One region of the Paenibacillus sp. Leaf72 genome, then DNA from elsewhere that is predicted to be linked to it. Evidence: predicted binding sites of a transcription regulator. Region 1 holds the regulator's gene; the other holds the start of a gene.
The links. Region 1 encodes LexA, which represses DNA repair genes until DNA is damaged. Its sites were predicted from a motif close to CGAACATATGTTCG; they were not measured.
Positions count from the first base shown of each region.

Region 2: the regulator LexA is predicted to act here: its motif matches at 1,663-1,676, upstream of ASF12_RS29870 (DNA polymerase IV).

Region 1 covers NZ_LMLV01000031.1:437,768-441,262, reverse strand. The annotation lists gene ASF12_RS25325 (LytTR family transcriptional regulator DNA-binding domain-containing protein) at 1-112, shown strand, start outside; gene ASF12_RS25320 (restriction endonuclease) at 728-1,477, shown strand; gene lexA (transcriptional repressor LexA) at 1,598-2,218, opposite strand; gene ASF12_RS25310 (LysM peptidoglycan-binding domain-containing protein) at 2,454-2,834, shown strand; gene ASF12_RS25305 (DUF896 domain-containing protein) at 3,183-3,386, shown strand; gene ASF12_RS25300 (aldo/keto reductase) at 3,418-3,495, shown strand, end outside.
Region 2 covers NZ_LMLV01000034.1:152,671-156,165, forward strand. The annotation lists gene ASF12_RS29855 (hypothetical protein) at 1-739, shown strand, start outside; gene ASF12_RS29870 (DNA polymerase IV) at 1,874-3,142, shown strand; gene ASF12_RS29875 (YolD-like family protein) at 3,139-3,459, shown strand.

The DNA.
Region 1 (3,495 bases):
AGAGGTTACTAAAACATTTTACGCAATAACTGCGCATTTCGAAGGTGGTTATACAGCAAACGTAGCTAAAGGAAAACTACCTTTAGTGGAACACTTACTAAAAAAGGGCTGAATCCAGAAATGGGTTAGCTCTTTTTTAATACACATTTTCATTATTATGTCAATAAAAATCGATACTAGTATCGAACGATTAAATATTTCGACAAAAAACGACAAAACGTATTAGTATCCTGTGTTATATTAAAAATGTAAAACAGAGGGAAACAAATATCATTATAGAGACAGAAAGATATTAAAGCAGGAATGATCGAGTTCCAGGCAGCGGGGAGATAAAGCCGCATTCATTTTCGTCTCACAGTCCAGCGAATTGAAATTAGTTTCACTCCGCTATACTGTTGATTACGGGATGTTGAGCTCTTCCTCGCTGGGTTCGATCAGATCCATGACATCAAATGAATGATGAAACAATAGCATACATACCGGTAACCGACTGTAAATTTGGAGAGGGCTGACACGAGTATTACTGATGAAGATATCAGTAGTGCTATGTGTTAGCCTTTTTATATGGTGTTAGTTATTGTGAAAATCGATACTACTGATTGTGATGAAACAAAGTTAAGTAAAGTGAGTAGACTGATAACTTTTATGTATTTTTCATTATTAGGTACAAATTCCTATTATATATGCCGATATAAGGTATATTATGTTGAACAAAGGGGATCTAAATATGGCAAAACGTAGAAGGAAGAAAGAGGAATTGGACCCGGTACAAGCATTTGTGCTGCTACTTATGCTGGGTGCTGGTTTTGGTGCCTATAAGCTTACAAATTCTTTTATTTTTGCGGGTGTTGCATTTGGTGCGGTTATGATGTTGTATGCAATTGTAGCGATATCAATTGCTCGCAAACGTAATGAACGCCTTAAGCGTTCCGGTATCGCAGAAATAGATAAGATGGAGGGCCGACAGTTCGAGAAGTATCTTGGACATCTTTTAGAGGCTCATGGCTATAAGGTAACGGTGACGCAGGCAGCAGGAGATTTCGGGGCAGATCTTGTTATAGCAAAAGGCGCGCAAAGGGTGGTCGTTCAAGCTAAACGTTATAGTAAAAATGTCGGGATTAAGGCTGTTCAAGAAGCACAGGCTTCTATCGCACATTATTCGGCAAATGAGGCATGGGTCATTTCCAACAGTGGATATACAGAAGCTGCAATCACCCTAGCAAAATCAAATACAGTTCGGCTTATTGATCGAGCAGAGCTCATTGAAATGATTTTGAAGATCAATGCCAATAGATCAATTCCAACACCACATACCGACACAGAACAAAACAATACTGAGAAAATGATTACGAAGCAAATAAGGACAGAAGTAGCATGTGCAAAATGTGGCCAGCCATTAGTTCGTCGTAAAAGTGCGCGTGGAGAGTTTTTGGGTTGTTCAAGCTTTCCTAAATGTCGTCATACCGAGGCAGTCTGAGTAGGAAGACCGAGAGCTGAAAAAATCCTCTGCCTAAATTAAAAAGCTGCATCCAACCCGTTTCTAGTGCGGTCAAGGATGCAGCTTTATTCAAGTATGAAGGGTATGAAATTTCAACGATTAATGAAAATCCCGGAACAAGCCGATGACTTTGCCTAAAATCGTAACGTTCTTCAGGCGGATAGGTTCCATGGTTACATTTTCCGGTTGGAGACGGATATGATCCTTCTCGCGGTAAAAGGTTTTGACTGTTGCTTCATCGTGCTCAGTCATGGCGACCACAATATCACCGTTAGTAGCGGTCTGCTGCTGGCGTACAATAACGTAGTCGCCGTTATGTATGCCGGCTTCAATCATGCTCTCGCCAATGACATTAAGAATGAATACATCATCATCTCCTACGTAATGGGAAGAGATGGGGAAATATTCTTCAATATTCTCAGTAGCGGTAATCGGCACACCGGCAGTAACTTTACCGACGATCGGTACATGGGTAACAGCAGGACGGATAATCCCGTCGACATCTTCCTGATCCAAAATCTCGATAGCGCGAGGTTTAGTTGGATCGCGGCGGATAAGCCCTTTCTTCTCCAGACGGTCCAGATGACCGTGTACAGTCGAGCTTGAAGCAAGTCCAACTGCTTCTCCAATTTCACGTACGGAAGGCGGATAACCCTTCTCGCGAACTTCGTTCTTTATAAATTCCAGAATCGACTGCTGGCGATTGGAAGCTTTGGACAACACGATCACTCCAGTTCACGCACTCCATGATGAGTGCGACATGAATTTTGATTGAAACTTTGATCCATGCACTTCATTCGAAGTGCAATATGAGTATTTATTTCTCAAATTATAACATGGAACCGCCGTTCGTACAAACATAAGTTCCTAAAAACAAAAGTTCGCATTGTCTGTTGACCACAAACAAATGTTCGTGTTAATATCGAAACAGAACAAACGTTTGGGAGTGAGGGCAATGATCATTTATCCAGAATCCTATCAATCTATTTTCTCAGAGAAAGCGCCTGTTAAGGCGGCAAAGATGAAATGGCAAATCAGCATGGCTGGATTTAGCAACTATGCTTTGAAGTTGGCGGTGTGTCTGACTCTGTTTATCGTATTGTTTTCTGGTTTTTTATTGGTGCGCACAGAAGCTTCAGTGAATCATGTTGCGCCAGCGTCTGCTGGAGAACAGACGGTAGTGGTTGCGCAAGGCGATACATTATGGGAGCTTGCACGTAAATACTCGGACAGTTCTGATGATATACGCTGGTCCGTTTATCAAATACGGGAACGCAACCAGCTGTCGTCGCCAGATATATGGCCTGGGCAGAAGCTGGTCATTCCTTCTCCATAGCTTCATTAAGAAGCATGCCTCTATACTATACGCAAGCTGTTTGCATGACGGAAATCATGTAGCTGTTCTTCGTAACTTTTGAAGCGTGAATACTCGACCTAAATACAGAATAGATCGGAACAATGATAGCATTATCGTTGTACGATCTATTCTGTATTTAATTATAGCCCCATTTTCTTGAAATATAGGAAAGGATATGATTTTCTCATCCATTCTCTATATTTCTCGGACTGAAACGCGCTGCGCCGCCAAAGGACGGCGACAGCCGTTTCACCTTGACAACAGCGTATTGGTAATGTCAAAGTAGAAAGAGTTTGGGAAAAGTACAGCAAGTGAGGTGAGCAATCAATGGAAGAGCTTATTGCCAGAATTAATGAATTATCCCGTAAAAATAAAACAGTCGGTTTGACGCCCGAGGAACTGACGGAACGGGCTGAGCTGCGCAGTAAATATATGGAGCAGTTTAAAAGCAATTTTCGCCAACAGCTTGATACGATTAAATTCGTAGAAGATGAAGAGAGTGAAGCGGGAGACGAGAAGCCACAGCATTAATTATTTTAATGGGAGAGGCGGTCATCATTTTATGAAATACCAACTGCTTGGACGTAGTGGACTAGCTGTTTCTGAACTTTGTCTTGGAACGATGACATTTGGCAATACA
Region 2 (3,495 bases), on a different contig from region 1:
GCTAATTGGTTTTCATTTTCAAAGGATGCGGGGTGTTGCTGCTGCAAAAGGACTACATATGAAAATTTTGTGGCCCGATATATTGCAAGCTTCACTATATGTTATCCCCCTAGTATTATTTATACAGTTATCCTTTGGTAACCGGTGGGAAGGTCAGTACATTCTTCCGATCCGTAATCTTCACATCATCGCTGAAGATAGCTTCTCTCCGGTTAAGATTCTTATACTGGTTGTCTTAGCTGTGATGATGTTGTTGATCAGCACCTTTCGTGGGACGATGGCTTTTCTAAAGTCATTATTTAAGCGAAGAGTTTCTGAATCGAATCGTGAACACATGCAACTTGCTATCATGATGGCAGTTGTCCTTGTAGTAATCCAAAGTTCATTTCTTCCCAATGGACTTTTTGACTCGATGAATGCCGCTATACTTGATATTCAAAAACAGAAGACGGAAGAAGTTAATGACTCTTACCAAAAAAAAATCGAAGCTGCATCTAAATTGAGTGGTAGTATTTCCGATAAATACGAATGTGTAAATTGTTCCCGCACAGATGGTTCACCCCTTTGGATTGGACGAATACCTATGGTGACATCCTCTGAAAAAAATAGCTTATATCTAATCAGGGTGAATGATACAGTCTTTAGCATCGATAAGAGAGAATGGAAGAAATTACAGACTGGAGATCGGGTTACAGTGATATTTACACAGCGTAAAGTAATGAAAGTCAATCTTGAATAAAGAAAGGAATTTAGTAAATCATGAAGATCATAGATTTAATACTAATATGCTTCACAATACTAGGATTGATTGGGGTTTGTTACTTCTCGATAAGGTACATATTTTTCAAACCAGAACCTATTATCGGAATTTCTACAACGGATTCAATTATTGAATGCCACAATAACTTCAAAAAAAAGTATTTGATGAGTCAAACAGTAAATATGCTGCGTCTCTTCCTGACTGGAGTGACGTTCTATCTTGCGATTCATAAGGAAGAGTTCAACGCAACCATCCAACTATTTATCATTTTAATTGGTTCCTCCTATGTTGTTTGGAGCGTTTTAGGTGCGATTGCATCTTATCGTAACTATGTTAAAAAGTGATATCCATCTCCTTTGCGGGCGGTTCCAGCATCGCGTTACTTCCCAGGTGATGCAAAATGAGCATTTTATTGGACTATCCCCTTCGTGCTGTCTCCAGCCCCGCGTTCAGAATTGAATTCCTTCATGAAAAACAAAAAAACCATCCTTTCGAATGGTTTTAATAATCACTTTGTATTTTTCACAGCAGCATTAATCAGTTTTCCTCATCATCATACTTTGGTCCATCATTAGTTCCTGAGCAACCCGGACTTGTAGGCATGTCATCCTGGTGCTCACCGCATACATCGCATCCTTTGGTCTTATTATTTGCTTTGTATAGTTCATCGGAGAAAATCTCACTTAACCACCAGTATCGAATAGGGTATACATTAACAACTTTTATTAGCGTATGTCCCATCCATTCATTTCCCCATCATTATTCATTCAAAAGTTACGTCAAAAAAGAAATGAATTAATAATTAAGAACATCCGTCGATTATCTTCCCTTGGAGTGTTTGCACATACAATAAGCTGTAAAATTTTTTCACTGGAATAAAAATGAGTGTTTCGTATATAATAAGAACAAACGTTCCTATTTGGAGGAGTGACATGGAAAAGTACATCGGACGGTCTCTTGAAGTAATCTATATGGATAAGAAAAAACACTTCAGTCACCGCCGCATTAAAATACGGTCGGTTAATGGTGAATTTATTGAAGCCATTTGTCTGGCCTCGAATCAGTTTAGAAAATTCCGTATAAGCAATATTCTTTCTTACCAGGTGATAACCCATGCAAAGTAAGTCTTGGATTGCGTTAATTGACATACAAGCATTCTATGCTTCTGTAGAAAAATCTCATAACCCTCAGTATGCAAACAAACCTCTTGTAGTTGCAAGCGATCCAGCCAGAAGAACAGCCCCGGTTATAGCAGCTTGTCCGCTTGCAAAAGCCAAAGGAGTAAAGACAGGCGATCGAATTGGGGAAGCCTTGGCAAAATGCCCGAACTTGATTATTGTTCGTCCAAGAATGGAGGAATACATAAAAATATCAATGCAAATCACGAATATTTATAAATCATACACTAATTTAGTGGAAGTATTTTCCATTGACGAACAGCTATTAGACATTACTGGTAGTTTGCACTTTTTTAATTATGATGTGATTAAGATGGCTACTGATATCCAGCGACGGGTTTTCATTGAGACCGGCTTGGTAGCAAAGGTTGGATTATCATCCAGCAGCAAAATTTTAGCCCAAATGGCGACAAGTTGCTTTGCCAAAAAAAATGCGACTGGCATATTTATTCTGGAAAAAGAAGATCTTCCACATACATTATGGACACTTCCAATCGACCAAATGTTTATGGTGGGATCGCAAATGAGAAAGCATTTCCTGCGCATGGGAATATATTCAATTGGTGATTTAGCCAACACCCCCCTCCCCACACTAAAGAATCGATTGCGGGCAAGATTGGGGAAAAATTCAGATATTACCGCTGAACTTTATTGGCGGATAGCCAACGGTATCTCGCAAGACAGCTTTGTAGACCCACATACACATGAGGCTACACCAAAGTCAATCTCAAACCAAATAACTTTACCTTATGGCTTAAACAGGGAAGATGTAACTACCCCCTTATTGGAGCTAGCAGAAACAGTTTGTCAACGATGTAGGAATAAAAAATTAATGGGAAGCACCGTCAGCCTCTCTTGCCAGGGCTCTGATTACGAACGGCCTACTGGCTTTTCATCGCAAGTACGTCTGTTAGATCCAACGAATATAACAAATCAAGTATTCCGTGCTGCTGTCCAGCTGCTGCATACAAAATGCGATAATACATTGATTCGAAGAGTGTCTTTAAGTTTATCAAATCTTGTAGAGGACAATGGGTATCAAATTTCCATCTTCGATGATATTGAGCGACCAAGGGCTTTAGAAAGGATAACGGATTCTTTAAAACAAAAATATGGTGATACGATTATTATGAGAGCATCCTCCCTCCTTCCTGCCGGCCAAGCTAGGGATAGAGGGCAGAAAATCGGAGGTCATTTTAGATGAGTAAAAAATTGTTTGGTAATGGTTTATGGGAATCAAGCCGGTTCATAATCCCTGAACATCGTGAAGCGATTAACAAGAGTCGCATCGAGGAAGGGATTCGAGAATGCAAAGTTTTAGATGAACAAGAAAAAGAATTTTTTGAACAACAAATCTACAACTCGCTTTGTGGCCGACAGCCTATCAGAATAAAAATGTATCATCCATATCAAGAAATAGAGATAGCTGGCGTCGTTGAAAGAATAGATCCACTACAAGGTCTTTTTCAAATTAATGGCGACAAATTCTTATTTAGAGAAATCGAGGGCATATGTGATTAACGACGCTGAACAATTTGCTTTTATATCAGACGATAA